3 regions of the Staphylococcus parequorum genome follow, and region 2 is predicted to be linked to each of the others. Evidence: riboswitches for the same ligand, from Rfam matches in the RefSeq annotation. Region 2 holds a riboswitch; each other region holds the start of a gene.

Region 1 (11,330 bases), 820 kb from region 2:
ATAAACTTTCTGCATAAACTTGTCTCAAAGTATAGATGTGACACTCAAAAACTACAGAAATAGTGCCATCTAATTGACTAATGTTTTTAATCGTTGCGTCAAATAGCGCAGGGTCATTAGCAGGACGTGTAATGACAACGCGAATATCCAAGAGATCTTCATTGTTCATATGCTGTTTCATAGTTTCATAATGGAAGTCTGAAATGACGATTTCAAGCAACCAGCCAGTACCACTATTTTCTTTATTTATAATGACTCCATCTTCTAATTCATATTCAGTAACTCCGCCATTTTCTGATACGATTTGAAATCGAACGGCTTTAAATGTTTTCATCGTCTTCACATCCAATTGATTAATTTAAAATCTACTATAATTGCATTTATATAATCATTATAACGTAATTTCAAAAGAGAAAGGTGAAATTTGTAGAAATTAGTAGTAATTTACTTTTTAGTTTATGGAAAAGTGAGTTTTGACTCAATTTATAAATTTAATTATGATTAAAACACAAAGGAGGTGACCTATGATTAATAACATCGTCATTGTAGGACGATTAACAAAAGATCCCAAAATTTATGAAAAGGAGGGCAAGAAATTAGCTACCTTTTGTGTAGCGGTAAATAGAAACTATAAAGATAAAGATCAAAATACAGTCTGTGATTACTTGTATTGTAAAGCATTTGGTAAAATTGCTGACAATATTGAAAAGTATATCAATCAAGGATCACTTGTAGGTATTACGGGACAAATGCAATCACGTAAATTTGAAAAAGAAGGACAGATGCATTTTGTATCAGAACTTTATATTGAAACAATTAAATTCATGTCTCCACGAATTAAAAATGAAACTGATGAACTTTTTGAACCATTCCCATTAGAGCAAGAACATGAATCATTCAACGAAATTAATATTCAAGAAAATGATATATACGAAATTGTATAAACTCCCACTTAAAATTTATCCCACATTAAACTATTCCAATTAATATACATTAAATCCTACTATCAATTATACTTCTTTCAGGCTATTCCTCTTAATAATGCCCAATCTAGAGGAATAGCTTTACATATTATATCCATAAATATATGCGACAAAAAATAAAGGAATGTAAAAGCACTGTAAATTTCAATTCACAAAACATCTTAAAAATGCGAGTTATAGCATTTATATAATACAGAATAATCAGTTTAATTACGAAGATGTTACAAGGTTATAGGGCCAATAATAGTACAAAAGGTTATCATGATAGTGCTTATATGCTTAAATATACATAAAAATGAGTATTGTTGATGTAATTAGGTTGTAAAAAAAAGCTTATTTTTTTTATTTCACTGTAACCTACAAAGAATTTTTGAATGGTATAATTGTACTTGCAAATTAATCATAAAATAAATTAATCACCTTATAGGAGGACTTTTTAACAATGAAAAAAACAGTAATCGCATCAACTTTAGCACTAGGATTAGGCGTAACAGGAGCAGTAAATTCAGCTGACGCTTCAGAACAAGGCGTAGACAAAGCAGAATTAGCTCAATTAGCGCAATCAAATTCAGAACAATTAAATGAAGCACCTGTACAAGAAGGCGCTTATGACATAGATTTTAATTATAATGGTACAGACTATAGCTTTGAATCAGATGGTACAAACTTTAGCTGGAGCTTTGGTGGAGGATCAACTGAAGCACCTGCACAACAAGAAGCACCAGCAGAACAAGCAGCTGAGCCAGCTCAACAAGAAGCACCAGCTGAACAAGCTGCAGAGCCAGCTCAACAAGAAGCACCAAAAACTGAAACAACTCAACAACCACAACAAGAATCTGCTTCAAAAGAATCAAGTGAAGCTTCAAGTGGTTCATCAGTAAATGTTAACTCTCATTTACAAGCAATTGCTCAACGTGAATCAGGCGGCGACCTTAACGCTGTTAACCCATCATCAGGTGCAGCAGGTAAATACCAATTCCTACAAAGTACTTGGGATTCAGTAGCACCAGCAGCTTACCAAGGTGTATCTCCAACAGAAGCACCTGAATCAGTACAAGATGCAGCAGCAGTTAAACTTTATAACACTGCAGGCGCTTCACAATGGGTTACTGCATAATTTAGTCAGTAATTAATTATTAATAATATAGAACAGTGCCAACAAAGTCAGAAACTTTGTTGGCACTTTTTTGTGCATATTTTCTGCTGAGATAACTACACCTTCTAGTTAGTTAATGTACAATTTCTATGATATATACAACATAGACTTTTTATTGAAGTACGTTCTTTTGCAATGTCATACTACATTTGTTATGTTTAAAGAAATAATAATATATGAAAATCTACTAGGGGAGCCTTTATGGCTGAGATGATTTAGTTCAGACCCTTACGACCTGATTTGGTTAATGCCAACGTAGGAAAGTAGTTTAATTTATAATTGAATTGCTTAGCCTTTCTATTAATTAACTACATTCTTACTTGGAATGTAGTTTTTTTATATTTAGGAGGACTTAAAGTGTTATTTTCAAAAGAATTAAAAACAGATGCCAAGCCTATTATTGATGACATCTATAATGATCCATTTATACAAGAAATGTTACAAGGTCATTTATCGAAAGATGCTACTAAATTTTATTTAAGAGCAGATGCATCTTATTTAAAGGAGTTTGCTAATATTTACGCATTACTTATACCTAAAATGGAGCAAATGGAAGATGTGAAATTTTTAGTTGAGCAGATCCAATTTATAGTTGATGGAGAAGTAGAGGCACACGAAATATTGGCTGAATATGTAAATGAACCTTACAATGAAATAGTAAAAGAAAAAGTTTGGCCACCGAGTGGCGATCACTATATTAAACATATGTATTTTAATGCTTTTGCTAAAGAAAATGCAGCATATACAATTGCTGCCATGGCGCCTTGTCCATATGTGTATCAAGTTATTGCACAACAAGCGTTACAAGACAATACTTTGAATACCAATTCTATTTTGGCAAAATGGTTTGAATTTTATAGTACCGAAATGGATGAACTTGTGCATGTTTTTGATAATTTAATGGATAAATTGACACAAAATTGTACGAAACAAGAGAAAGATGATATAAAAGATTGTTTCTTACAGAGTACAGTTCATGAGCGTAAATTTTTTAATATGTCATTCACGGAAGAAGAATGGCCTTATGGAGGGGTTAATAATGAATAAACCTAAAATTGCTTTAACTATAGCAGGCACTGATCCAACGGGTGGCGCAGGCGTCATGGCAGATTTAAAATCATTTCATGCTTGTGGCGTATACGGTATGGCTGCGATTACGAGTATCGTAGCGCAAAACACAAAAGGCGTTCAACATATTCATAACATAGAAACAAGTTGGTTATCCGAGCAATTAGAAAGTATCTTTGATGATGAGTTGCCTCATGCGTTGAAAACAGGCATGATTGCTTCAAAAGAAATGATGGAATTAATACAATATTATTTAAAGCAATATCCAGAGATCCCTTATGTGATAGATCCTGTAATGTTAGCTAAAAGTGGTGACTCGTTGATGGATGAGGATGCTAAAGCTGACTTGCAAAACATTTTATTACCTTATGCTACTGTGGCAACACCAAACTTGCCTGAAGCAGAGGAAATAACAGGATTAACGATACAAGATGAAGCATCAATTTATAAAGCAGGTGACATTTTCATTAATGAAATTGGCAGCAAAGGTGTTGTAATTAAAGGTGGACATTCAGAGGATTTAGACTTCGCTAAAGATTATTTATTCACTAAAGAAAATGTATATACTTTTGAAGAACCTCGATATGATACAAAACATACGCATGGTACCGGATGTACTTTTTCGGCAGTGATTACTGCAGAATTAGCAAAAGGCAAAACAATATATGAAGCAGTGAATAAAGCAAAACAGTTCATTTCTTTAAGTATTAAACACACACCTGAAATTGGTCAAGGTAGGGGACCAGTTAATCATTTTGCATATATGAAAGAGGTAGGATTAGATGATGAATAATTTAGAAGCACTCAGAAATAATAACCCGTTAGTTATTTGTTATACAAACGATGTTGTTAAAAATTTTACCGCAAATGGCTTATTAAGTTTAGGTGCAAGTCCTGCAATGAGTGAAGCACCAGAGGAAGCGTCAGATATGTTAACACACGCAAATGCTTTACTGATTAATATTGGCACGCTGACTAAAGATAAAGAGTCAGATATTTTAAAAATTGCGAAGGTAGCTAATCAAATTGGAACACCAATCGTCTTTGATCCTGTTGCTGTAGGGGCATCACAATACCGCAAAGATTTTTGTGAGACATTTTTAAATGAAGTAAAGGTAGCAGTTATCAAAGGTAATGCATCAGAAATTTTAACACTTATTGATAATGATACACAGATGAAAGGTACAGATAGCGAAATGAATCTGGATGCTGTAAATATTGCTGAAAAAGCTCATAAACAATTTGGGACAGCAATTGTTATCACAGGTAAAGAAGATATTGTAGTGCATGAAGATAAAATTGTGAAACTGGCTAATGGTTCGCCTATGCTTGCAAAAGTGACAGGTGCAGGTTGTTTATTAGGTGCTGTGATAGCTAGCTTTTTAAAATCTAACCAGCAACCACAATTAAATCAATTGGTAGAAGCAGTTACTGTATATAATATTGCTGCTGAACAAGCTGAAAAAATTTCGGATAATCGAGGGCCTGGCGCATTTATGGTTGAATTAATGAATGCATTATATCAAGTCACATATGATGATTATTTGAATTTAATACGCAGTCAAGAGGTGCAATAATGTTTGATAAAAATAAACTAAAACTTTATTTTATTTGTGGAACGCAAGATGTTGCAGAAGATAAATCGATTATTGATGTTGTAACTGAAGCTTTAGAAGCAGGTATAACGCTATTTCAGTATAGAGAGAAAGGGGAAACTGCATTAGTAGGTGATGATAAAGTGAAGTTAGCACAACAATTACTTTCTTTGTGTCATCAATACGATGTACCTTTTATAGTAAATGATGATGTGAGTTTAGCTAAAGACATTGATGCAGATGGTATTCATGTAGGGCAAAATGATTTAGAAGTAAATGAATTTGCACAACAATTTGAAAATAAAATCATTGGTCTGAGTGTAGGTGATGTAGATGAGTACTTAAATTCTGATTTGAAATATGTTGATTATATAGGCGTCGGTCCAATGTTTGCAACGACATCTAAAGATGATGCAAGTTTGCCGGTTGGTCCAGAAATGATTACACAATTAAGACATTACGTTAATGATTTTCCTATTGTTGCGATTGGCGGCATCAATTTAGATAATACACCATCTATAATTCATGCCGGGGCAGATGGTATATCAATTATTTCGGCAATTGCTAAAAGTCAAAATATAAGTGAATCAGTGAGACAATTTTTACAAACTGTTGAATAATGTATAAAAATTTCTTTTTTTGTTTTCTACTTCCCTATGAGTATGATAAAATAAATTCTATGTGAATAAATCATTAGAGGTGGAAAAATGAAGAAGAAAGCGCTACTCCCTTTATTATTAGGTGTAATGGTCTTTTTAGCAGGTTGTGACTATTCTAAACCTGAAAATAGAGATGGGTTTTTCTATAATACGTTCGTAAATCCAATGGACAGTCTTATACATTGGTTAGGAACTAGTTTTAATAACGACTATGGACTAGCAATTATTGTCATTGTATTGGCGATGCGTATCATATTATTACCATTCATGTTATCGAATTATAAAAACAGTCACATGATGCGTGAAAAAATGAAAGTTGCTAAACCGGATATTGATGCAATTCAAGAAAAGGTTAAGCGTTCACGTACGCAAGAAGAAAAAATGGCAGCTAACCAAGAAATGATGGAAGTTTACAAGAAATATGATATGAATCCGATGAAGAGCATGTTAGGTTGTTTACCAATCTTGCTTCAAATGCCAATCATCATGGGTCTTTTCTTCGTATTGAAATATCCTTCAAGTGGTGGTTTCACTGAACACCCAGATTTCTTATGGTTTAACTTAGCTCAACCAGATATTTGGATTACGATTATAGCAGGTGTCTTATACTTCTTACAAGCTTATGTTTCAAGTAAGAGTATGCCAAACGAACAGCGTCAAATGGGTTATATGATGATGATTATTTCACCAATTATGATTGTGTGGATTTCATTAAGTTCTGCATCAGCATTAGGTCTATATTGGTCAGTCAGTGCCGCATTCTTGATTGTACAAACACAAGTAGCGAATATGCATTATTCTAAACTTGCTAAAAAAGAAGTTGCACCTATGATTGAAGCAATGGAGAAAAACAAAGCTGAAGCAGCAAGTAAAGGTAAAAACACACAAGTTGTTTCTAAGAAAAATAAGAAAAAATAAATTGTTTGAATTTTAAACAAATTTGTAATAAAAAGGCGTCGTAGTATAACTACGACGCCTTTTTTGTATTATTTGAAATACCATTCATTAAAAAATTGAGTTACAAATACTTCCATATACTCATGTCTTTGTTGTGCAAGCTGTTTAGCGGTTGGTGTATGCATTAATGCTTTAAGTTTAAACAGTTTTTCATAAAAGTGTTTAATAGCTGATGCTGGAACAGTATTACTATCGATTTCTTTGTTAGACAAAGTATCATTGTATTCTCCTTCTATCCACATGGGTTCTCCGAAATGGCCAGCAAATTGGAAAGTACGAGCAATGCCAATTGCACCAATAGCATCGAGGCGATCAGCATCACGTACAATTTGGCCTTCTATTGATAATGAAATATCATTATTTTCTCCATTTTTATAACTCATATGTTCAATAATATGTAGAATAGCTTCTTGCTGTTGTATTGGCAGCTGAAGTTGAGTCAGAAATTGTGTTAATTTAGGTTTTGCTTGGCTGGCATCAGTTAGTTTTGCGTCAATCGTATCATGTAATAAACTAGCTAGTTGAATGGTTAATAAATTTCCAACTTGCTCTTGTTGCGCAATGTATTTTGCCATTTTAACGACACGCAATACGTGAGCGACATCGTGGCCAGTTGCATCATCTTTATGAAATGCTTCCATATATATCTGCGCTGAATTGACTATCTCTTGTGGATTCATTTAAACGCCTCTTTTCATAGAAATAAAGTTATTTAAGCTAGTGATTTAATATGATTATTCACTTTATAATAAAGAAAGCCCAAAGCAATATTGATGTTAATCGATTACTTTGGACAGAGTTAAATTATTATAAAATAGGTGATAAGAGTCTTGCAATGCCTTCTTTAAATTTAATCCACAAACTTCTCTGCTCATAACGCTCTTTTGTTAGTCGATAGGATAAGGCTAAATCTTTTTCAAAAGTGGCTTTAAGTTCTTTCGTTATGAAAGTGTCATAAATAAAAGCATTAATTTCAAAGTTTAAAGTAAAGCTTCGGTGATCCATGTTTGTAGTACCCACACTTGCAACTTCGTCATCGATAAGCAGTATTTTTGAATGTAAAAATCCATTATCATAATGGAAAATATTCGCACCTGCATCTAAAAGTGATGCTACGTTATTATAGGTAGCCCAATATACAAACGGATGGTCAGGTTTATTAGGAATCATGATATTCACCTCGACGCCACCTAAAGCTGCGATTTTTATCGCGTCTAAGAATGATTGATCTGGAATAAAATAAGGAGATTGAATATGAATAGATTGTTTAGCAGAAGTAATCATTTTCAAATAACCATATTTGATTTGTTCCCACTCTTCATCTGGCCCACTAGATGCGATTTGGACACCTATTGTACCTCCAGAATCCACATCAGGAAAATAACGTTCAGCATATTTCAAATTATCACGTGTTGATTGAACGTTCCAATCGAGCATAAAACGTAATTGAAGTGCGTTAACAGCATCGCCAACGATGCGCAAATGTGTATCTCTCCAGTAACCAAATTTTTTCTTTAATCCTAAATATTCATCACCAACATTAAAACCGCCGATGTAGCCAATATGTCCATCAATGATTACTAACTTTCGGTGATTTCGATTGTTCATTCTTAAATTGATTAATGGCAATTTAGAAGGAAAAAAGGCTTCAACTTTGCCACCTTTTTTTCGAAATGATTTAAAATCTTTAAGTGATAAACTACGCGAGCCCATGTCATCATAAAGCATCTTCACTTCTAACCCTTGTTCAAGTTTTTGCTCGAGCGCTGTTAAAATTCGTTTACCTAAGTCATCATTTCTAAAGATATAGTATTGGATATGGATATAATCTTTTGCCTCATTTATATCTTTAATAAGTGCATCAAACTTTTCTTTACCGTCTGTAAAGATATCAATATCATTGTCTGTTGTTAAAAAGGCAGCATTATTGTATAACAACATTTGAACCATATCTTTAAATTTAACAATTTGATGATTACCTTTTGAAAATTCATCGTTCTTTAAGGCTTCTAATTGTTCATTAACAATCATTTCAATACCTATTTTATCTTCTTCATCTAAAGTGAAGATACGGTTGCGCTGAATTTGTCGCCCAAACAATAGATAGATGATAAAGCCTAATATAGGTATGAAAACTAACACTAACAGCCACGCCCACACGGCGCCTGCCGAACGTCGTTCCATAAAAATAATTGTGAAGGCAAAGATAAGGTTTAATATAAATGCGCCAAGAAAAATGATGTTAAGAATAACGTTTGTATTGTTAAACGTTAAAGAAAATATATCTATCATATTAAACCTCCAAAATGCGTTTCAGTTATTTAAAGTACTATAAAAGTCTTAATTATTGTAACATGAATATAAGGTTTTATCATTTGACTAATACCGCATAGGGGTATAACATATAATTGAAATTATTAGGAGGCGTGTAATATATGGCGGAAATACAAAAAGCGCATCACTCAGAACAAATTAAATCTAATTTAAAATCAAGATTAAATCGTATAGAAGGCCAAGTGAGAGCGATTAATCGCATGGTAGATGAAGATGTTTATTGTGATGACGTACTCACACAAATTAGAGCTACTCGTTCTGCTTTAAATAGTGTTGCTACTAAATTACTAGACCATCATATGAAAAGTTGTATTATGGATAAAGTAGAGCAAGGACAACAAGAGGAAGCTATGGAAGAACTATTGGTTACATTTCAGAAATTAATGAAGGATTAGGCAAGGTGAACGTAGTGGAAACAAAAGTGATTTATATTTCTGGTATAGAAAATGAAACACAGCAAAAACATATCAAACAGCGGCTTATGCAATTACACGGTGTAGACCAAGTTAATATCGAAATCAAGAGCAATAATGGCAAAATTTTCATTGATTTTGAAACCCCTGCAAGTTTAAATAATCTAGAAAAAGAAGTTTATGATTTAGGATATGAAATTTTATATTAAACTGAAATGCTGAAAACAGATTATAGTTTCACTTTAAGTGGTGTTTGTTATTTTTAAAAACTTATTTTACAAAGAAAAACTATTTTTACGATGTAATTATACAATAAAATTGACTAAATATTTGATTATAATAAAAAAATTTTGAATATAATGTAGTATTTAGTAATTAAATAGGGTAAGATATAGTAGAAGCAAGTAATTTAGGGGTGATGATATGAGTAAAGATAACGAAAAGATTCAAAATGTAGTTAAACTATTATCATCATTAGGGGTAAACATAAAGAAAACAAAATCAAGATTAGAAGTTATGCAGACTTTGCCGACAACTGTGAAAGCCGCTAACGAATTGAAATAGTAAAGTTACCCAACTAAGCGATTGGAGCAGTGTGTTCTAGTCGTTTTTTGTTATACAGAAAAGCTGTTTTATTAAATAATTGGTATAAAAAAAGAACTGTTATGATCATTGAGATGATTGTAACAGTTCTTTTTGTTGGAAGTAGAAATTAAAATGTAATCATTCTTTATTTTGTTTTTTGAATGTCAGGTGAGTACTGTTTCGGTTGATGATAAGAAATGGATAATAACACACCAACACCACACATTAAACTCCATAAGGAACTACCACCGTAACTTATAAATGGTAATGGAATACCAGTAATAGGTAATAACTGTATTGTCATACCTATATTTTGTAATACGTGGAATAGAATAAGTGCCGTGTAACCAATAATAAATAACTTGCTGAATGGTAATTCTATTTTAGTCGCAAGTCTAACTAAGTGGAACATAAATCCTAAGAACACTAGAATTAAAACGACTGAGCCAATGAAGCCAAACTCTTCTCCAATAACAGAGAAAATGAAATCAGTATGATTCTCAGGTATATATACTTCACCTTGATTGAAGCCTTTACCAAACAGTTGACCAGATCCAATGGCTTTAAGTGATTCTGTTAAATGATAGCCGTCGCCACTGCTATAAGTATAAGGATCTAGCCATGAACTAATACGTCCGAGTTGATAGGTCTTAATGCCCAAACTATTCTCAATAAGCGAGGGCTTGAAAATAATAGATAAGATGATACTTGAAGCTAAGACGAATACTGCAATAAACAATGGTGCAATTATTTTCCATGTGATACCACTTACTATAATTACACCAACAATAATGGCACATATAACAAGCGTTGTACCTAAGTCATTTTGTAGTAGAATTAGCCCCATAGGGATAACAGAAATACCAAAAATTTTCAGTAGTAATTTAAAATCTGTCTCCAATGATTTATTGAAAGTGAATTGATTATGCTTTGAAATTAGTTTAGCAAGCGCCAATATCAACACTATTTTCATAAATTCTGAAGGCTGTACACTGATTGGACCTAGTTTATACCAACTTTTCGCACCATTTATAATAGGTGTGAACGGTGTTTCTGGAATAATGATTAATATAAATAAGGCTGCACAAAGAAGAAAGTACAATAAATATGTATATTTCATTAGTTTCTTAGGTGAAATTAACATGATTAAAAATGCTATGAATCCACCAAAGACATAATACAGAATTTGTCTAATGCTAAAGTTGGCGCTATATTGGCCACCACCCATAGCTGAATTGATTATTGTTACACTAATAATTGCTAACAATACGAGGAAGCCTACTAAAGTCCAGTCGACCCGCCGTATCCAATGGTTGTTTTTTAATTGACGTGAAGTACTCATTTCTTACTCCTTTGAAAAGCTTAGTTTTCTTTAACTTTGTAATATATATAGATTTTACCGAACTTTTATGTATATTGCTAGAAGTAGGGTGCTAAATTGAAAAATTATAATAAGATAACCGTATATTGATAAGTTAAAGTTATTACTTTTAATCCATTGTAAAGTGCCATATACTAAATTGAAAAATAAAAAGTTTTTATACTACTAAACAAATGCAAAAAAATATTGAATCGTGATA
Region 2 (11,330 bases):
AATTAAAGATGAATATTATCAACTTATGTCTGAACAATCCGATGTAAATAATGACATTCGCTTTTTAGAACATACCATTCAAGAAAATGAAACGAAGCAATCCCGTTTAGATAGTAGGTTACTTGAAGCCTTTGAACAACTGAAGAAAATTCAAAGCGACATTAATGAAGCTGAAAAGCAAACCGCGACGACTCAAAAAGAATTGAAAAATGCTGAGCAACAGCTCAATAATTATGAAAAAAAATTAACACAACTTAAACAGCAACAGTCTGAGTACGAAGAAAAATTGCACCAAGCGTATCGATTTAACGATAAATTAAAATCTCGTATTGATAGTTTGGCCACGCAACAGGAAGAATATAGCTATTTCTTTAATGGTGTAAAACATATACTTAAGGCTAAAAGTAATAAACTTTCAGGGATACGTGGAGCGGTTGCTGAAGTAATTCAAGTGCCATCCGATTTAACTAAAGCAATCGAAACTGCACTTGGTGCATCACTACAACATGTGATTGTAGATTCGGAAAAAGATGGTAGACAGGCAATTCAATATCTAAAACAAAATGGTTTGGGTAGAGCGACATTTTTACCACTCAATGTGATTCAACCTCGCCAAATTGGTAATGAAATTATGAAAACTGCACAAAATAGTGAGGGTTTTATTAATATTGCTGCACAAGCAATTGAAGTAGAATCAGATTATCAAAATGTAGTTCAAAATTTACTTGGTAATACAATAATTGTAGATGAATTGAAAAACGCCAACGAGTTAGCACGTAAAATTCGTTATCGTACACGTATTGTGACTTTAGAAGGGGATATCGTGAACCCTGGTGGCTCCATGACGGGTGGTGGAGATCGTAAATCTAAAAGTATTTTAGCTCAAAAAGATGAACTATCAACGATGCGTGCTCAACTCGAAGATTATCAACAGCAAACAGTAGCATTTGAAAAGCAATTTCAAAAAATTAAAAATGAGTCAGATCAACTGAGCGAAAAATATTTTGATACAAGTCAACATTATAATGCTATTAAAAAAAATGCTCATAATTATGAATTAGAACTAGACAGATTACGTAAAAGTGAAGCGCATTTAAAAGATGAGCATGAAGAATTTGAATTTGAAAAAAATGATGGTTACCAAAGCGAAACAAGTAAGCAAACACTTGATGATAAAAAACAAAGATTATCTAAAATCAAAACACAACTACAAAAATTAGAAGATGATATCAATCTTTATACAAAACTTTCTAAAGAAGGTAAAGAAAGCACAACGCAAATCCAGCAACAATTACATCAAAAGCAATCCGATTTGGCAGTTGTAAAAGAACGTTTAAATACTCAGAAACAAACTGAGTCAAAAATTGCCAAACAACTCAATGATGTTATTGTGCAACATCAAAAATTAGAAGAGCAAATTAAACTCTTTAATTCAGATGAAATGACCGGCGAAAAAGCATTTGAAACGATTCAATATAATATGGAACAAAGTAAAGACGAAAAAGTAAAACTATCTCAAAACATAGAAGACGTTAAATCGCGTAGACTCGAATTGAATGATACAATTGAAGTGACAGATCAAAAACTTCAAGAAGCCAATCAAGATATTCTTTCTATAGAAAATCGCTATCAGGATATTAAATCAGAGCAGTCCCGTTTAGATGTATTAATTAATTATGCGATTGATCATTTGAGCGAAGATTATCACTTAACATATGAGCGTGCGAGTGAATTATATGATTTAGATGAAGATATAGACGTTTTACGCAAAAAAGTAAAATTAACTAAAATGTCTATTGAAGAGCTAGGACCAGTTAATTTAAATGCGATTGAACAATTTGAAGAAATTAATACGCGTTTTACATTTTTAGATGAACAACGTGCTGACTTAAGAGCAGCGAAAACAACTTTAGAACAACTTATTGAAGAAATGGATCAAGAAGTGAAAGATCGTTTTAAAGAAACATTTCATGCCGTTCAAGGATATTTTTCAGATGTATTTAAATCATTGTTTGGCGGAGGCCAAGCAGAACTCCGCTTAACAGATGATGACTATCTAACTGCAGGAGTAGATATCATTGTGCAACCACCTGGTAAGAAGTTACAACATTTGTCACTACTTAGTGGTGGAGAACGTGCCTTGAGTGCCATTGCATTATTATTTGCGATTTTAAAAGTTCGCTCGGCGCCATTTGTTATCTTAGATGAGGTTGAAGCGGCACTTGATGAAGCAAATGTGATACGCTATGCACAATATTTAAAAAATCTATCAGACCAAACTCAATTTATTGTGATTACACACCGTAAAGGTACAATGGAATTCTCAGATCGCTTATATGGTGTAACAATGCAAGAATCTGGAGTTTCCAAACTAGTAAGTGTTAATTTAAATACGATTGATGAAGTGATTAAGGAGGAACAAACATGAGCTTTTTCAAACGATTAAAAGATAAATTTTCAGCACCTTCAGAAGAACAAAAGCAACAACTTGAAGAATTAGAACAACAAGACGCAGAACAACAAGGTGAAGCATCACAAGATAGAGAGGACGAAACTCAAGATAAACCAGCGAAAAAAGTTAAAAAATTAAAAGAAGCTGACTTTGATGATGATGGTTTAATCTCTATTGAAGATTTTGAAGAAATTGAAGCACAACAGCTCGGTGCCAAATTTAGAGCCGGTTTAGAAAAATCGCGTGAGAATTTCCAAGCGCAACTTAATAATTTACTTGCACGTTATCGTAAGGTAGATGAAGAGTTCTTCGAAGCACTAGAAGAAATGTTAATTACTGCAGATGTTGGATTTAATACTGTGATGCAACTTGTAGAAGAATTACGTGAAGAAGCACAACGTCGCAATATTACTGAAACAGAGGATTTACGTGAAGTTATTGTTGAAAAAATTGTTGAAATCTATCACCAAGATGATGATAACTCAGAAGTGATGAATATAGAAAATGAAGGATTAAATGTAATCCTTATGGTCGGAGTGAATGGTGTTGGTAAGACAACAACAATTGGTAAATTAGCGCATCGTTACCAAGCTGAAGGCAAAAAAGTAATGCTTGCTGCTGGAGATACATTCAGAGCCGGTGCAATTGAACAACTTAAAGTATGGGGCGAACGCGTCGGTGTTGAAGTGTTGAGCCAAAGAGAAGGTTCAGACCCAGCTGCAGTAATGTATGATGCAATTAACGCAGCTAAAAGTAAAAACGTAGATATTTTAATATGTGATACTGCAGGCCGTTTACAAAATAAATCCAATTTAATGAATGAATTAGAGAAAGTTAAACGAGTTATTGGACGTGCTGTACCAGAGGCACCTCATGAAGTTTTACTTTGTCTTGATGCAACGACAGGTCAAAATGCATTGTCACAAGCAAAATCATTTAAAGAGGTTACAAACGTTACAGGTATTGTATTAACAAAATTAGATGGTACTGCTAAAGGTGGTATCGTATTAGCAATTCGTAATGAACTTCATATTCCAGTTAAATACGTAGGTTTAGGTGAAAAATTAGATGATCTCCAACCATTCAATCCTGAAAGCTATGTGTATGGGTTATTCGCTGATATGATTGAGCAAAATGTCGAAGAAGCACCTGAGTCAAATCAGAATGAAGTAGAAATTGAAGGTAATTCAGATGAGTCAAAATGATTTAATTAAAACGATACGTATGAATTATCTGTTTGACTTTTACCAATCATTATTAACAAATAAACAAAGAAACTATTTAGAATTATTTTATTTACAAGATTATTCTTTAAGTGAGATTGCTGATACATTTGATGTGAGTCGCCAAGCAGTGTATGATAATATAAGAAGAACTGGCGATTTAGTAGAAGATTATGAAGAAAAATTAGGGCTATACCGAAATTTTGAACAAAGACAAAAAACATATGAACATATGAAACAGCACATAAATGATCCAGAAAAAATAAAACAATACATTCAAGCACTTGAAGATTTAGAATAAAAGTATATAAAGGAGGGTATTTGATATGGCATTTGAAGGATTATCCGATCGTCTGCAAGGAACGATGCAAAAAATCCGTGGCAAAGGTAAAGTTACTGAAGCAGATATTAAATTGATGATGCGTGAAGTAAGATTAGCATTATTAGAAGCCGATGTTAACTTTAAAGTGGTAAAGGAATTTGTCAAAACTGTATCAGATAGAGCTTTAGGTTCAGATGTTATGAAATCATTAACACCTGGGCAACAAGTCATCAAAATTGTACAAGAAGAACTTACCCAACTTATGGGAGGGGAAAATGCTACGATTAAAATGGCTAACAAGCCGCCAACTGTAGTGATGATGGTTGGTTTACAAGGTGCTGGTAAGACTACCACTGCTGGTAAATTAGCATTATTAATGCGTAAACAATATAATAAAAAACCATTATTAGTAGCAGCAGATATTTATCGTCCTGCGGCAATTGATCAATTGCAAACAGTAGGTAAACAAATCGACATTCCAGTTTATAGTGAAGGCGATCAAGTTAAGCCACAACAAATCGTTGAAAATGCAATCGCACATGCAAAAGAAGCGCATTTAGATTTTGTTATTATTGATACTGCTGGTCGTTTACACGTTGATGAAGCGTTAATGCAAGAATTAAGCGATGTAAAAGAAATTACGAAACCAGATGAAATTATGTTAGTTGTCGATGCAATGACTGGTCAAGATGCTGTGAATGTTGCAGAATCTTTTGATTCTCAATTAGAAGTATCTGGCGTAACATTAACAAAATTAGACGGTGATACACGTGGTGGTGCTGCACTTTCAATCAGATCAGTTACTCAAAAACCGATTAAATTTGTAGGTATGAGTGAGAAACTAGATGGGTTAGAAGCATTCCATCCTGAACGTATGGCATCTCGTATATTAGGTATGGGAGATGTATTGAGTTTAATTGAAAAAGCACAAACAGATGTGGATGAAGATAAAGCAAAAGACTTAGAAAAGAAAATGCGTACATCTTCGTTTACATTGGAAGATTTCCTAGAACAATTAGATCAAGTTAAAAGTCTAGGGCCTCTTGATGACATTATGAAAATGATTCCTGGCATGAACAAAATGAAAGGCATTGAAAATATGAATATGGATGATAAACAAATTGATCATATTAAAGCAATTATTCAATCAATGACACCTAATGAGCGTAACAAACCTGAGACTTTAAATGTTTCTCGTAAAAAACGTATTGCTAAAGGTTCAGGACGTTCAGTGCAAGAAATCAATAGATTAATGAAACAATTCACTGATATGAAAAAAATGATGAAACAATTTTCCGGTGGCGGCAAAGGCAAAAAAGGCAAACGCAAACAAATGGAAAACATGATGAACGGTATGAATTTACCATTCTAAAATCATAAATTTTGTATAACTATAAATAAAAAACCAGAACAACGACTTGTAACCAAATCGTTGTTCTGGTTTTTTCGTCAACTATATTATTTGTAGAATGATTAAAATTTTTCTAACCCCAAATGATCACGGAAAGTATGACCATTATAAGTTGTTCTGAATAAATTTCTTTTTTGTAATTCTGGCACAATCAATGTTACGAAATCCTCTAAACTATCTGGAAAGACAGGCGGCATCAAATTAAAACCATCGGCTACACCACTTAGTAACCAGTACTCCATTTGATCTACGATAGCTTCAGGAGTGCCAATCAATGTGAAATGCCCACCACCAGCATTTAAGTAACCAAGTAGTTCTCGTACAGTTGGATGAGTATCACGAATGATTTCCAATATTGTTTCGTAACGTCCAACTGGTCCTGTAAAATCTTCAACAGGAGGTAGGGGAGGCACGGATTCATCTAACTCCCAGTTTTGACAATCTTGTTGAATAAAGAAACTTAATTGTTTTAATGCAGTTTCCACAGGTAAGGCTTTGTCTAATTTTTCTTTCTTAGCATAGGCTTTTTCGTAAGTTTCAGCGACATATGTAACTAGACCGGGAAAAATTTTGATATATCTATTACTGTTTTGTGATAATTGTAATTGTTGATCAAGCTTTTCTCGAAAAGCTTGTGCTTGTTTAAAGTTCCAGGATACTGAATACACTGCATCTGCATATTGAGTTGCCAAGGCAATACCTTGTGAAGATGCGCCAGCTTGCATAGCTACTGGACGACCTTGTGGACTGCTTGGTGTTGTTGATGGTCCTTTAACTTTGAAATGTTTACCATGATGATTAATAGCATTAATGTAATCATCATTAATAATTTTTTTGTTTTTTCGATCATGTAGAAAATGTTCGTTATCCCAAGATGTGAATAACTGATTCATCACTTTTGCAAATTCAGCAGCAATTTCATAGCGTTCATTATGATCAGGGAGCAATTCCATACTGTGATTTAAGGCTTCTAAATCTGTCATAGAGGTGACAAGATTCCAACCTATACGTCCATGTGATACATGATCTAGACTGAGCAATTGTCTAGATGCAGTAAAAGGGTTTGAGAACGTACTTGAAATTGTTGCGACCAGTCCAATGTGCGTTGTCACATGAGCAATAGCAGATAAACTGACGATAGGATCGAACCAAAATGCTGGCATATCAGTAGAAGATTTTGCAGGAAAAGATTGATTATCAGCGAAAAATACTGCGTCGAATAGTCCTTTTTCAGCAAGTTGAGCTAATTCCTGATAATAAGTAATTTCACCAATACGATTCACACTAGAATTCGGCATTAGCCACGCAGCTTGGTGATGACCACAAGCATATAATAAAACGCCAATATTAAGTTGTTTTTGATTTTTATCAGACATAGAAAGCACCTCCTAATTATAATTTTTTAATTCATCGTTAAGCCACCATCTACAGTGAAATTTTGTCCAGTTATACCGTTTGCTTGTTCAGAAGCTAAGTATGCAACCATGTTTGCAATGTCTTGTGGTGAAGTCACACGCTTAAGCGGTGTTGTTTGTGCGATCATGTCAAATACTTCAGGCGTCGTTGTAGCACTTGCGTCAGTTGTTTTTAAGAGGCCTCCTGACACCACGTTGGCTCTAATACCAAATTGACCAAGTTCAGCAGCAATATTACGAGTAAAACCAATTAATCCAGCTTTTGCAGTTGTATATTCATGATAAGGTACAACAGGATTTTGATATAAATTTGTACCGATAGAAATAATAGTACCTTGCTGTCTTTCTAAAAATTGAGGCATGACACTTTGTGTTACATTGAAGGCAGCTTTTAAAGTACCATCTATTTGTTGTTGGTAATCAACCCATGTTAAATCTTTAAATGATTTTTGCTGTGTAGGATCAAATTTAAAACCTACGAGTGCATTGTTAATTACGACATCAATTTTTCCGAAATATTGAGTGGCCTGTTCAATTAAGTGATCAATATTATCTCTATTTGTGATATCAGCTTGAATAGCAATTGCACAATCTGATCCGATATCAGAAACAAGATCTTCTGCTAACGATTTATTTTTGTAATAATTGATTATAATATTATACCCTTGTTGCGATAATGTTTTTGCAATCGTTGCACCTAAACCTCTACTACTACCTGTTACTAAAACAGTTTTATTCATAACTTTCACTCCTAAAATTTTAAAAAATTCAAATTAAAAAAATACACAACCCTCACTATAGAAAGTTGTGTATTAGAAATGATAAAATAGTGATATTGTAAAAAGGCAAGATTGCCCCTTGAATATATGATATAAAATCTTTCACACTTTCCTCCGCTAGTTTCAGCTAGATCAGGTTCAAAGGGTTTGAGTTGTACTCATCTCAGTTAAAAACACCCCTAGTGCATGCGTTTATTTAATTTAGTCTCAATGTATAGTTTTTAAATATAGATGTCAAGAGACTTAAAATAACATAAGGTATATCATAGATGTATAAAGTGCATGAAAAGAGGAAATTGACAAAAGCGCGTAGTTTACAAGGCGATTGATGAGAAAAAAATGTTTTTTTAAAATTGGTAAAGGATAACCTCTTTACAAATATCAGAAGAACTGGTATCATTATTTCTTGTAGAAAATAAATACTTATGAAATTAAAAGGAGAGAATATAAATGGCAGTTAAAATTCGTTTAACACGTTTAGGCTCAAAAAGAAATCCATTCTATCGTATCGTAGTTGCAGATGCTCGTGCACCACGTGATGGTCGTAATATCGAACAAATCGGTACTTACAACCCATCTAATGTGAAAGCACCAGAAGTTAAAATCGACGAAGAATTAGCACTTAAATGGTTAAAAGACGGTGCTAAACCGACTGATACAGTTCACAATATCTTATCAAGAGAAGGTATTTTGAAAAAATTCGACGACCAAAAATAAGTTTTAAACTTATTAAACAAATATAGTATTTGTAAGAGTACCGTTTTAGGTGCTCTTTTTTTAATGAGAAATATTATAATCAGTGCTTTAAAATAGTTGAGAATAAGAAAATTTTCTAGTGAGGAATGTATTACTATGTTAGATTTATACATGTTATAATAATTAAATAATACATAAAAATTACACAACACTTATAAGATACATTTATCGGAGGCACATATATGAAAGTTGAAGTTGGAAAAATTGTTAATACACATGGTATTAAAGGCGAAGTAAAAATAAAATCTAATTCTGATTTTACAGATAAACGTTTTCAACCTGGGGAAATTGTTGAAATAGCACGTAAAGATAAAGCACCACTTAAATTTAAAATTGCTTCATATCGTATGCATAAAGGACTGCATATGCTTACGTTTGAAGGTATCAATAACATTAATGATATCGAGCACTTAAAAGGTGAAACACTTTTACAAGAACGTGATCATGAAGAAATAGAGCTTGGAGAACATGAATTTTATTATTCAGATATCATTGGCTGTACCGTTTTTAATGAAGATACTCCAATTGGTCGTGTGATTGAGATATTTGAAACAGGTGCAAACGATGTGTGGGTAGTCAAAGGCGACAAAGAATACCTCATTCCTTATATCGCGGACGTGGTTAAAGAAATTGATGTAGAAGGTAGACGTATACAAATCACGCCTATGGAAGGATTATTAGATTAATGAGAATCGACTATTTAACATTATTTCCTGGTATGTTTGAAGGTGTTTTAAATCAATCTATTTTAAAACGCGCTCAAGAAAAGGATTTGTTACAAGTAAATACAGTGGATTTTAGACATTTTGCTGAAAACAAGCATAATCAAGTGGATGACTACCCATTTGGAGGCGGTCAGGGGATGGTGTTAAAGCCGGAACCAATATTCAATGCAATGGATAGTATTGAGCGAACAGAAGACACAAGGGTCATTTTAATGTGTCCTCAAGGTCGCCCATTTACTCAAGCTATTGCTAATGAACTCAGTCAGGCAGAGCACTTAGTATTTATTTGCGGGCATTATGAAGGCTATGATGAAAGAATCCGTGAACATTTAGTCACTGACGAAATTTCAATGGGGGACTATGTATTGACTGGTGGCGAGCTGCCAGCGATGGTAATGACAGATGCGGTAGTTAGACTTTTACCTGGTGTTTTAGGTAATCAACAATCTCACATGGATGATTCCTTTCAAGATGGTTTACTAGAGTTTCCACAATATACACGACCACGTATATATAAGGATTTGAATGTACCAGACGTTTTATTATCAGGCAACCATGCCCACATTGATCATTGGCGTCATGAACAGAAAATTTTAAGAACATGGGAAAAACGACCGGATTTATTAGAACAGTATCCGCTGACTAAAAAAGACCAAGAAATTATAGAAAGATATAAAAAGCAATTGAAAAAAGATTAGTAATATGCTAATATATTTTAAGTGTGCGACACACGAAAATCACTATGGTCCGCTGCTATATTTTGTCTAGGCAAGAACATAGGTTGAAGGAGAGAAAAATAATGAGTAATCACAAATTAATCGAAGCAGTAACTCAATCGCAATTACGCACAGATATACCTTCATTCCGTCCAGGTGACACTTTAAAAGTTCACGTACGTATTGTTGAAGGTACTCGCGAACGTATCCAATTATTCGAAGGTGTAGTTATTAAACGCCGTGGTGGAGGAGTTTCAGAATCTTTCACTGTACGTAAAATATCTTCAGGTGTTGGTGTGGAACGTACATTCCCATTACACACTCCAAAAATCGAAAAAATTGAAGTTAAACGCCGTGGTAAAGTACGTCGTGCTAAATTATACTACCTACGTGAATTACGTGGTAAAGCTGCTAGAATTAAAGAAATTCGTTAATCAGCAAATTAGACATAAAAAAGCGATTCCCAATGGGAGTCGCTTTTTTTGATACATATATAATATAAGCTGCATTAGGTTGTCTTGCTAGAAATACAATTTTAGTCGACATTTCTAGCAAACCTAAGCAGCTCATTAAAGAGGTTGAGACAAAATACATGTCTCAGCCTCAATTATTATATTGGCAGTGGCTGACTGAACTGAAAATGCGTTTATATCAAGCTTTTAAAGAACTACTACTTCATTTATGAAGACAAGTAGTTCTTATGCAAGTGCTTCAGCCCTTGTATTCAACTTTACAGTCAGCTTTGCCGGGGTGAGACGACGAAATCTTGTTAGAAAAATTAGATTTCTGTTTCATTCCCTTTATCGTGCTTAATTCTTTGGTTTAATCCATTTCGTGAATCCAATACTCAATATAATACCTAGAATACTTAAAACGACCAAGATAGTTGTATGTGGTGGCGTATACTTGAGTTCGATTTTTTCTTGTCCTTTTTCAACTGGAATTACGGTCATAATGCCATTGCCTTGTTTTACAGGGAGTGTTTTATCATTGGCATACGCCTTCATACCATCACGATATGCCATCGGTAAGACAAGATAGCCTTCGTCATTTTTATCTTTTTTAATTGTATAACCAGAACGTTGTTCAGACACTTGTACATTATCTAACTGTTTAGATGCTTTATTTAAAGTTTCATAGTTTTCACCGTAAATGCCTTTAATATTAAAACGATATTTACCCTGTGACAATTTAACTCGTAGTTTTTCATCTGCTTTTACACGCATTGTAACAGGCGTGACAAACCGGCGATATTTATAAGTCAATTCATTACGACCTTGATTGTATTCGTTCACACCGACGTCATGTTGCTTGTCAGGGCTTAATAGTTCAACATCCATTTCTATATACATATCTTTGTATTTATTTGCAATGGAGGATGGCAGGGTGTAAGTTATGCCACCTTTGTCTTTTGTCACTATAAGCTTTCCGTCTTTATCCCTATGTGCATTATTTAATGAGGTAGAGGTTTTGCCCAATAAATTCTCATTAGCCTTAAATTGGCTGTTGGGTTTAGCGTCTTTATCTTTGA
Region 3 (11,330 bases), 1.3 Mb from region 2:
CAAAATAGAGCTAATTTCTTCGTGAAATCAGCAATTTAATTGAAGGTTAGGCTTACCTCTGAGTGAAGGAAGACTAGTGGAAGTCTAATTCTCGACTCAATATGTGGAAATTATAGCGTTTTAGCTATTCAAAGTTCCAGATGACCAAGTTAAAAAGAGTCTGGATTTCAGAAGCCTAAAAATGAAATTCCATACATAAAATATTTATAAAACAACGGATTGTTTAACGTGAAACAATTTGTTGTTTTATTTTTTTACGTAAATGTAAGGATGAAAAAAGATTTTATTAGTCAGACAAACGGTAAATTAATTAATATTCTGCTATGATAAACTATAATAATTAATTTATATAAGTCTAATTCATATATGATTTTGAACAAAGGGGGGCATATAATGAGTGAAATGTTGTATATTTTACAAACTGTACTTTTACCTATTTTTATCATGATTTTTTTAGGATTTATTTTACAAAAGAAATTCACTTTAGATTTAAAAACACTAGCTAAATTAAATATATATGTGTTTGTTCCAGGTTTTATATTTGTGAAGTTTTATAAAACAGACTTTGCTATAAAGCTTTTATTTTACATAGTTATTTTCTTTATTTTGTATATGATCGTCCTATATGTCATTGGTAAACTGTTGTCTACTATTCGTAAAACAGATAAAGGGGAAGCTACAACGCTGACGAATAGTATTCTGTTTTTCAATTCAGGTAATTACGGCGTTCCAGTTAATGATTTAGTTTTTAAGGGCGATCCATTGGCTATGTCTGTGCAGGTTATTGTGTTGTCATTACAAAATATATTCACTTTTTCATACGGGATTTTTGCGATTCAGTCATTGCAAATTGGGAAATTAAAGGCGCTACTTGGATATTTTAAAATGCCAGTTTTATACGCTTTGGTGTTAGCTATTATTTTAAATTATAATAATGTGCCAATCCCAGAATTTATTTGGACGCCAGCAAATTACGTAGCGGATGCAATGATTGCTATTGCGTTATTATTGCTAGGTGCTCAAATTGCGAATATTAAATTCAGCTTTAAATGGTCAATTTCTTATATTTATATATTTGTGAGATTAGTTATTGGCCCACTCATTGCTTTAGTGATTATTAAGTTACTTGGTTTAGAAGGCGTGATTGCACAAACATTATTTATTGCTTCTGCTATGCCAACATCGGTAAATAGTTCAGTTATTGCACAAGAATATGATAACCATCCAGAACTTGCTGCACAATTGGTCTTTTTATCAACATTACTAAGTGCAGTAACAGTAGTCATCGTCATCTATTTTTCTAGAATTCTATTTTAAATATCTAGTCAACATTTTGGGGGCCGGAATACGAAATCAAATTTTGATTTCTGTTCCGTTCCCTTTTTTTTTTAGAATTTTGATTTTTTTATCGAACGTGTTATAAATAGGTCGTATATCACATATTACGAAATAAAAATTTAAAATCTATTTATAAAGGACCGATTAAATTGACTGATGCAGTGTTAGGTATCGATATTGGAACAAGCTCCGTTAAAGTAATAGCAGTAAATAGACAAGGTAAAGTTTTACAGAGTGCAAGCGAATCTCTAGATATCATACAGCCACAAAATGGGTTTAATGAGCAACATCCAGAAGCGTGGTTTGAAGCAACTAAACAATGTATTAAGCGATTAATGGTGACAGATGAAGTTAAGTATATGCATATTAGCGGACTATCACTTTCAGGACAAATGCATAGTTTAGTGATATTGGACGATAATGACGAACCACTAAGAAATGCCATTCTTTGGAACGATACAAGGACTACACCGCAATGTGAAGTTATTAAAGAAAAACTAGGTGATTATGTGTTAGATAATCCTGTATTAGAAGGTTTTACACTTACGAAATTATTATGGATAAAGGAAAATGAACCTGAACATTGGCGCAATACTAAAGTATTTTTATTACCTAAGGATTATGTTCGATTCAAATTAACTGGCAAGTTAAATATGGAATATTCAGATGCCTCGAGTACATTATTATTTGATCATAAGTGCAAAGCTTGGGATGAAAATATTGGTAAACAATTTGGTGTTCATAATATTTACCCTGAACTTGTAGCTTCACATAAATTAGTAGGCTATATGGACGACAAGATAGCAAAAGAACTCGGACTAAATGCGCAAGTGGCTGTTATAGCAGGCGGTGGTGATAATGCATGTGGAGCGCTTGGTGCGGGAATGATTAAAACGAATGAAACACTCTGCAGTATTGGCACTTCAGGCGTGGTTTTATCATGTGAAAGTGAAAAACATACGGAATATCGCCGAAATATGCATTACTTTAATCATGCATTAGAAGATATGTCTTATGTTATGGGCGTGACACTTGCTGCAGGAGACAGTTTGCAGTGGTTACGCCGAAATATATTAGGACATTTAAGCTATGATGAAATTATTACTGTGGCAAGCCAATCACAGGTTGGCAGTAATGGATTATTATTCACACCCTATCTATCGGGAGAACGTACGCCACATGGGGACTCCAACATTAGAGGGAGCTTTATAGGTTTAAGCGCCTTACACAGTAGAGGTGACATGGCACGGGCAGTTATTGAAGGTATAACTTTTTCTTTATTCGAGTCGATAAAGTATTTACGCGATTGTGGTAAAGATATTCAACATATCGTGTCTATCGGTGGCGGTGCAAAAAGCGACTTTTGGTTGCAATTACAAGCGGATATATTTAATACTGAAATTAGTAAATTGAAATATGAAGAAGGACCTTGTATGGGTGCAGCAATCTTGGCTGTATATGGTCTAGGATGGTATGAAAGTATCGAAGCGGCTACAAAGCAATTTATACGTTATGAAAAATCTTTTAAACCAGATAGTGAGAAGCACAAACAATATATGCTGTATTTTGATTTATATCAAAGTGTATACCGACAAACTCAAAGCCTTACAGCTGGTTTACTAAAAATTTCTAAAGCTAAAACATAGTTACAAGTTGAATTATTTAAAAATAAGTAATAGTATCGACTTTAACACTTAGAAATCAACTTAAATTATAATACCACTTGAAATAATCAATGGAATAGGTTAAGTTGTATGTAATAATTCTTCAACACATATTTAATAATTATTATAAAAAATCAAATAGCTTAAATAACCACTGGAAGTGCCTTGCATAAGGCTGAGACCGAAGTAGTAACTTGGGAATTCCTTGAACCTGATCCAGTTTGTACTGGCGTAGGAAAGTGGCGTTATAAACATGCGAATTCGTTAATCCAACGTCATTTTTCTTACCAGAAAAATGACGTTTTTTATTTGGAGTGAAAACATTGTTTATAGCAATTACACAGTATAAGTATTTAAATTCAGTAGACATTAAGCAGTATATCAATATAGCGCAGTTTATAGACTATTTAATTATCAGAACACCAATGGAGACGACTGAATTGATTGATTGGGTTAATTTGCTTAGCCAATCCGGCTTTCCTAAAAGTAAAATAATTATTCATGACAATTTAACTGTATTAACACGATGCAAGTTACGTGCGATTCATTTTAAAGAAAAAGATGAACGCATAGCGGATTTTAAATGTAATCATCCTGACATCCAAGTCAGTATGTCTACACACGACACAAAACATATAGCGCAAGCAGAAGCATTACAGTTAGCTTTTGTCTTATATGGACATATTTTTAAAACCAGTTCTAAACCGAATCAACATCCAAGAACAGAAAATGAAATAAATAAAGCGTTAAAATTCAATATCCCAATTATCGCGTTAGGTGGTATCAATACACAAACTTTAAAAGAGCTACCTAATGGATTCAAAGGCATTGCAGGGATTTCCATTTTTGCGCAACAAAACATAAATGAAATCAAACAGCTGAAGGAGGCTTGGAAGACGTATGTATGATGTCATAATCATTGGCTCCGGTGTAATGGGTATGTCAATCGCAAGAGAATTAAGTAAATCAGATATCAAAATTGCTGTGATAGATCGTGATATACCAGGGAAACATGCTTCATTTAAAGCTGGAGGAATGCTTGGTGCTCAAAATGAATTTACTGAAGACAGTGATTTGTTTCATATAGCGCGAGAGGCTCAAGAAATGTTCGAGCCACTGAGGGATAGTTTGCTAGATGAAGTAGGCCTAGATATTGAATATCTGGATAGTGGTTTAATTAAACTCGCAAGTAGTATTGATGATAACCCAAGTGTTGAAAAGCAATACAAATTTCTGCATCAATACAACCGAGCTGTGGAATTATTGCCTGCAAAGTCACTGAAACAAAGAACGAATGGCAACGTAATATCAGACAATTTATCCGCGATGTATATACCGAATGATAATCAAATCAATGCCAATAAGTACACGAAAGCATTATTAAAATCGTTAGAACAACGAGGCATTCATCGTATTTACAACACAGAAGTTAGTGAAATAACACCATTAAATCCGGGCTATCGTGTGGTAACGCATACAGATGTGTTAACTGCGGAAAAGGTAATGGTCGCTGGAGGAGCTTGGAGTGGGAAATTATTGAGCCACTACATGCCAAACAGTAGTGTTACAGGAGTTAAAGGTGAAGTGTTACTTGTAGAGCATCCCAATCTGTCTTTAGAAACAACGTTATTTACTACAAATGGTTGTTACGTTGTTCCGAAAATGAAAAATCGTTATTTAATTGGAGCTACAAGTTACTTTGATGATTATTCAGTAGGCGTCTCGCAATTAGGGAAAAAATGGTTGTTACAACAGGCTACGACGCATATTCCTAAATTAAGAGCAGGTAAATTAATCAATCAATGGTCAGGCGTTAGACCTTATACCTCAGGTGAAAAACCCATTATGGATGAAGTAGCTAAACATTTATTTATTATTTCAGGACATTATCGCAATGGCATTTTATTATCACCTTACGTTGGAAAATGGATGAGCAATTGGATTCAGTATGATCGTAAGCCGGAACAATTTGCAGATTTTATAATTGAAAGGGGTAAGACCAATGAAGTGCATTATAAATGGTGACAACTTTACTTTTGATAAGACATTAAGTATTCAGGAAGTGATTCAAGAACTAGATTTGGATGAAACACGTATGATTGTGGAACATAATGACCAATTAATTCAGCGAGAACAGTTTTCAAAGCATAAGGTTACGGATGAAGATCGTTTGGAATTATTAGAATTTGTAGGAGGCGGATAACATGTTCAATATAGGAGAATTTAAGTTGAATTCAAGATTATTATTAGGTACAGGGAAATTTGATAGTGAAGCAATACAAACGGAAGCAATCGAGGCTTCCGGGACAGAGGTTTTGACCTTTGCAGTACGTCGAATGAATTTATACGATAAAAATTTACCCAATCCATTAGCGAAAGTAGACTTAACTAAATTCATTACTTTTCCTAATACTGCAGGTGCCAAATCAGCAGAAGAAGCAGTCCGCATAGCTGAAATCGCAAATCATGCAGGTGTCTGTGACATGATTAAAGTAGAAGTTATAGGAGACGATGAAACATTATTGCCCGACCCTTTAGAAACGTATAAAGCTTGTGAAATCTTGTTAGATAAAGGTTATACAGTTTGTCCTTATATTTCTAATGATGTGGTATTAGCAAAACGATTAGAAGATTTAGGTGTGCATGCCATTATGCCACTCGCATCACCGATAGGCACGGGCAGAGGTATTAATAATCCTTTGAATTTACGTTATATTATCGAAAAAGTAAATGTTCCTGTCATAGTTGATGCGGGTATCGGTTCTCCTAAAGATGTCTGTCATGCAATGGAACTCGGTGCAGATGGTATCCTACTTAATACGGCAATATCTAGTGCACAAAATCCAGTGAAAATGGCCGAAGCAATGAAATTAGGTATTAATGCAGGTAGGTTGAGTTATGAAGCGGGAAGAATACCAGTGAAATACACAGCACAAGCTTCGAGTCCTACTGAAGGTATAGGATTCCTATGACACAACGCTATGATCGACAAATGCGTTATGAAGCATTTGGTAAATATGGACAAGCACAATTGCAACAGACACATGTCATGATCATGGGCGCAGGTGCGCTTGGAAGCCAATGTGCAGAGTTGCTAACTCGAATGGGTGTTGGTCAGCTCACCATTATCGATATGGATATTGTAGAACAATCCAATTTACACAGACAGGCTACTTATGTTGAAGCAGATGCCACGCAAATGCTGCCTAAAGTAGAAGCGTTAAAAGTGCATCTTGGACAAATTAATAGTGAAGTTCAAGTACAGGCGTTATATCAAGAGATTACAAATACAAATATTGAAGTATTACTCTGTCAACATCAACCTGACATTGTTCTAGATGGAATGGATCATTTTGCGATTAGATATTTGATTAATGAAGTTTGTCATAAATTAGGTGTGCCATGGATTTATGGTGCAGCTGTAGGCAGTAAGGGCACAGTATATGCTATTGATTATCAGGGGCCATGCTTAAAATGTATGCTTGGTACAACGCCATCTACAGGGGAAAGTTGCGCAATAAATGGTGTGCTTCCTCCAGTAATTCACCAAGTGGCAAGCATGGAAGTCTCAGAGTTATTAAGGTGGCTGTCTGGAAAAGGTTTTTCTAAAAAATTAACAACGATGGATTGCTTTACGATGCAATATAAAACACTCAATATAGATTCATTAAAAAATAGTAACTGCCCTATCTGTAACGAAGGAAATTATGAATATCTCAACATGGCTCAACCAAATTCTATTGAAAAACAGTGCGGTAATGTATTTCTACTGAGATTTACTCCTCAAATATTTAAATATACAGATTTACTTCCAGTGAAAGTTATGAAAAGTAATCATTTCGCTAAAATGATAGCTTATCGAGATTATCAAATAACGCTATTTAAAGACGGCAGAATGAACGTGTATGGTATTGAAAATGAAGACCAAGCAGTAGCATTATATGAAGAATTTCTAAAATGCTTAAAGTGATAAATGAGTTAATGCATTTATTGCAAAAACAAACTAAAGTTCATGAAATGTTTAAAAATATATGACAAATTCGTTAACGTAGATGTTCATATTTGAATCACTATATATAGTGTTATAAATTAAAATAAAACGCAATATATAGTAAAGAGGGATAACGTGAATAAACTTGAAACGAATTTAAAAAATCTTATTACTAAAGATCCTACAGTAGTTAATGAAAATGCCAATAAAGATAGTTCTACTTTTTCAACAATGAGAGATTTAACAGCGGGGGTCGTTTCTAAATCATATGCACTGGACTATTTACTTCCAAAGCATGTGGCTGAAGCACATAAACAGGGAGATATTCATTTTCATGATCTAGATTATCATCCTTTTCAACCGCTAACGAATTGTTGCTTAATTGATGCTGAAAGTATGCTAGAAGATGGTTTTCAAATAGGTAACGCAACAGTGACTTCACCGAAATCGATTCAAACAGCATCTGCGCAGTTAGTACAGATTATTGCGAATGTATCGAGTAGTCAGTATGGTGGTTGCACGATTGATAGAGTAGATGAATTGTTAAGTAAGTACGCTCAATTTAATGAGCAAAAACACCGCAAAGTTGCAGAAAAATTTGTGCATGCAGCGGATATTGATACATATGTGGATAATCAAGTGACACAAGATATAGGTGATGCTATTGAGAGCTTAGAGTATGAAATAAATACTTTATATACATCTAATGGACAGACACCGTTTGTAACACTTGGTTTTGGACTCGGTTTAGATAAATATAGCCGTAAAATTCAGCAAGCAATTTTTCAAACGCGTATTAAAGGCTTAGGTAAAGACCGCATTACCGCAATTTTTCCTAAATTAGTATTTTCCATTAAAAAAGGCGTGAATTTCAGCGAATCAGATCCTAATTATGACATTAAACAACTTGCTTTAAAATGTTCTACAAAGCGTATGTACCCAGATATTTTAAATTATGATAAAACTGTTGAATTACTAGGTGATTTCAAAGCGCCGATGGGATGTCGTTCATTTTTACCAGCATGGAAAAATGAAGCAGGTGAATATGAAAATAATGGTAGATGTAATCTTGGAGTAGTAACACTCAATGTACCACGTATTGCATTAGAATCTGATGGTGATATAGAACTATTTTGGAAATTATTCCATGAACGTATGAATATCATGCATGATGCGTTAGTGTATCGTTTAGAGCGAATAGCAGAAGCAACACCTGATAATGCTCCTATTTTATATAAAAATGGCGCATTTAAGCATCGCTTAACAGACAATGATAATGTGATGGACCTATTTAAAGGTCAACGTGCAACATTATCTATGGGTTATATCGGTTTATATGAAGCGGCTACAGTATTCTTTGGTCCGAATTGGGAAAGTAAATCCAAAGGTAAAGCATTTACGTTAGCTATTTTAAAAGCTATGAAAATTTATCAACTGCGTTGGACAGAAAAATACGATGTGTGGTTCAGCATCTATAGTACACCGAGCGAATCTTTAACAGATAGATTTTGCAGATTAGATCGAGAAAAATTTGGGGATGTTGCTGATATTACAGATAAAGGTTACTACCAAAATTCATTCCATTATGATGTACGTAAAGACATTACACCATTTAAGAAAATTGATTTTGAAAAAGATTATCCTGTATATGCAAGCGGTGGGTATATTCACTATTGCGAATATCCAAAGCTCAATCATAATTTGAAAGCTTTGGAAGCGGTGTGGGATTATTCCTATGACAAGGTGAGTTATCTAGGGACGAATATTCCTATAGACCATTGTCGTAAATGTGATTTTAAAGGAGATTTCAAAACAACGGCTAAAGGTTATCAATGCCCTGAATGTGGTAATGATGACCCAACAACTGTAGATGTCGTTAAACGAACTTGCGGTTATTTAGGCAATCCTGTACAACGGCCGACAATTGAAGGTCGACATAAAGAAATGTGTGCACGCGTTAAGCACTTGAAAGATACGACATTATGAAAATCTTAGAAATCACTAAGGGACAAGGTTATATTGCCAAAATAGAAGCGCAGAGTTTTGTTGATGGCGAAGGGGTGAGATGCAGTATGTATGTTTCTGGTTGTCCTTTTGCCTGTGAAAATTGCTATAACAAAGCTGCTCAAAATTTTAGATACGGAGAGCGTTTTAATGACCCGATTTTAGAAGAAATTATGAATTATTGCGAACCAGATTATTTTTCAGGTTTAAGCATTTTAGGTGGCGAACCTTTCTGTAATGTAGATATTACTTTAAAATGTGCCCAAGTATTGAGGCAACGTTTTGGTAATTCCAAATCGTTATGGGTATGGACAGGATTTTTATATGAATATTTAGTTCAAGATACTGCTGAGAGAAGGGCATTACTTGAGCTCATTGATGTATTAGTAGATGGGCCTTTTATCAATCATTTGTTTCAACCGAACTTACCTTATAAAGGTTCATTAAATCAACGCATTATTGATGTACCAACTTCATTGAGCACAGGCAAACGATGCGAATATATTACGAATTAAAAAAGAACTTAGTTTTTAATATTTTAACTCGGTTACGCAAGCGAATTAGTATTAATATAGTAAGAAGTTTCCTAATATGGAGAGGAACAAGAAACTGAATGTAATCACTATAGATAGAGATTGAGCATAGCGTAAAGGAGTAGATTATGAATGTGTACAGGATTTTCATTCTTATCAAAAAGTAACCAGGCGATTTTAGGACGTACAATGGATTTTGTTTATCATTTGGACGGACAACCCGCAGTACAACCACGTCATTTTTATTGGGAATCGCGTGTTGGATATAAAGGTGAGACGTTGTATGGTTTTATCGGAGCAGGCAGTGATATGGCAGGCTTTGTATTTGGAGACGGCGTGAATGAACACGGCGTGGGTGCTTCCGTACAGTACTTTAGAGGTTATGCATCGTATGCCTCTGAAGTACGAGAAGGCTTTATAAATATTAGCCAAAATGAAATTATTACATGGATACTTGGCTATAATAAAGATATTGAGGATTTAATCGAAAATGCTAAATCAGTCAATGTAGTAGCGCATGTAGTAAACGAAATTGCAGAAGTTCCACCACTGCATTACCACATTTCTGATGATACAGGCAGATCTGTCGAACTTACCTTTCAAGATGGTCGTGTCATCATAAATGAAAATCCAATCGGTGTATTAACGAATAACCCAGATTTAAATTGGCACTATGAAAATTTAAGAAATTATACAAATATTACGCCTCATAAACCACAGGAAAGTACATTTATGGGGCAACCGCTAAAATCCTTAGGAAATGAAGGGGGCACTTATGGGTTGCCAGGTGGCTATACAGCACCAGAGCGATTCGTGCGTACTGCATTTTTTAAAAATTATCTTATAAACAGTGACAAACCTGAGTATGATGTATTAGATGCTTTCAAATTATTAGATGGCATTAGTATTCCTAAAGGTGCTGTGCTTGATGAAAATGGAGAATTGCATTATACCCTTTACCAAACTGTGTTCAATTTAACAACACGCACAATGTATGTTAAATGGTACGATACAAACCAAATAACTGAATTGCAATTAACTGAAGACCTCATCACAAAAAAAGATATTACAGTTTTTGAAACAGCTAAAGGTTTAGTTACCAATAAATTGAATTAATAACACATTGATTATAATGATGAAAGATTAAAAAATACGGAGAGACGATGATATTTATCGTTTCTCCGTATTTTTATAAAAACACAACAATTTTATAATTAAAAATTAGCGTACTTAAGTTTAATTCGTGAAATTCACACATTAAAAGTCATACTGGTCATTTTCTTCTTCTATTATTTGTGAATACACTTTGGCGACGCGTAATGTTGATGTTGCTAATTCATCTATTCTAAATAAGATATCATCATTTACAATCGTACCTTGTGAGAAATCACGTTCTTCTATAAAGACATAAGTTTGAATAATGTGTGCCTTCATATAACCTAATATTGGTTTTAATTGTGTTTCAGGAATTAAATAATGCTTAGGCGAACCGGCCGTGGCTATGATTCCGATAACTTTATCTCTAAAAGCGTTAACAGGAAGTAGATCAAATACGTTTTTTAAAGTGCCAGGAATGGAAGCTTGGAATATTGGGAAACCAATAAAAATAATATCGGCTTGCATTAAGGCAGTAGTGAATTCTAAAGTATCGCCTGAATAATCTAAATAATTGCGACCATCACTAAATGACAAATTCAAATTTTTTAAATCAAAGAATTGAATTTCATGTTCTTCATATTGATGAGAAATTGCTTCGTTTAAATATGTCATAGCTGTACTTGTTTTTGAACCGACAGTTGA

The links. Region 2 has a riboswitch for thiamine pyrophosphate ahead of AAA453_RS10045 (3-oxoacyl-ACP reductase). Riboswitches for the same ligand answer to the same signal wherever they lie in the genome.
Region 1: another riboswitch for thiamine pyrophosphate. It lies ahead of tenA (thiaminase II); the one in region 2 lies ahead of AAA453_RS10045 (3-oxoacyl-ACP reductase).
Region 3: another riboswitch for thiamine pyrophosphate. It lies ahead of AAA453_RS02260 (thiamine phosphate synthase); the one in region 2 lies ahead of AAA453_RS10045 (3-oxoacyl-ACP reductase).

Annotation. Positions count from the first base shown of each region.
Region 1 covers NZ_CP150682.1:1,236,270-1,247,599, forward strand. The annotation lists gene AAA453_RS05830 (YwpF-like family protein) at 1-334, opposite strand, end outside; gene AAA453_RS05835 (single-stranded DNA-binding protein) at 525-944, shown strand; gene AAA453_RS05840 (transglycosylase family protein) at 1,426-2,100, shown strand; TPP riboswitch at 2,319-2,418, shown strand; gene tenA (thiaminase II) at 2,497-3,186, shown strand; gene thiD (bifunctional hydroxymethylpyrimidine kinase/phosphomethylpyrimidine kinase) at 3,179-4,000, shown strand; gene thiM (hydroxyethylthiazole kinase) at 3,993-4,784, shown strand; gene thiE (thiamine phosphate synthase) at 4,784-5,422, shown strand; gene yidC (membrane protein insertase YidC) at 5,510-6,379, shown strand; gene AAA453_RS05870 (HD domain-containing protein) at 6,448-7,098, opposite strand; gene cls (cardiolipin synthase) at 7,226-8,710, opposite strand; gene csoR (copper-sensing transcriptional repressor CsoR) at 8,854-9,147, shown strand; gene csoZ (putative copper chaperone CsoZ) at 9,153-9,374, shown strand; gene AAA453_RS05890 (Lmo0850 family protein) at 9,589-9,729, shown strand; gene AAA453_RS05895 (FtsW/RodA/SpoVE family cell cycle protein) at 9,896-11,092, opposite strand.
Region 2 covers NZ_CP150682.1:2,058,789-2,070,118, reverse strand. The annotation lists gene smc (chromosome segregation protein SMC) at 1-2,428, shown strand, start outside; gene ftsY (signal recognition particle-docking protein FtsY) at 2,425-3,657, shown strand; gene AAA453_RS10060 (putative DNA-binding protein) at 3,644-3,976, shown strand; gene ffh (signal recognition particle protein) at 4,002-5,369, shown strand; gene AAA453_RS10050 (LLM class flavin-dependent oxidoreductase) at 5,471-6,784, opposite strand; gene AAA453_RS10045 (3-oxoacyl-ACP reductase) at 6,811-7,563, opposite strand; TPP riboswitch at 7,695-7,793, opposite strand; gene rpsP (30S ribosomal protein S16) at 8,053-8,319, shown strand; gene rimM (ribosome maturation factor RimM) at 8,541-9,044, shown strand; gene trmD (tRNA (guanosine(37)-N1)-methyltransferase TrmD) at 9,044-9,781, shown strand; gene rplS (50S ribosomal protein L19) at 9,883-10,233, shown strand; gene AAA453_RS10020 (YfhO family protein) at 10,609-11,330, opposite strand, start outside.
Region 3 covers NZ_CP150682.1:488,364-499,693, forward strand. The annotation lists gene AAA453_RS02250 (AEC family transporter) at 394-1,317, shown strand; gene xylB (xylulokinase) at 1,488-2,984, shown strand; TPP riboswitch at 3,149-3,257, shown strand; gene AAA453_RS02260 (thiamine phosphate synthase) at 3,317-3,910, shown strand; gene AAA453_RS02265 (NAD(P)/FAD-dependent oxidoreductase) at 3,903-5,027, shown strand; gene thiS (sulfur carrier protein ThiS) at 5,005-5,205, shown strand; gene AAA453_RS02275 (thiazole synthase) at 5,207-5,974, shown strand; gene AAA453_RS02280 (ThiF family adenylyltransferase) at 5,971-6,972, shown strand; gene nrdD (anaerobic ribonucleoside-triphosphate reductase) at 7,111-8,979, shown strand; gene nrdG (anaerobic ribonucleoside-triphosphate reductase activating protein) at 8,976-9,512, shown strand; gene AAA453_RS02295 (choloylglycine hydrolase family protein) at 9,663-10,646, shown strand; gene AAA453_RS02300 (NADPH-dependent FMN reductase) at 10,788-11,330, opposite strand, start outside.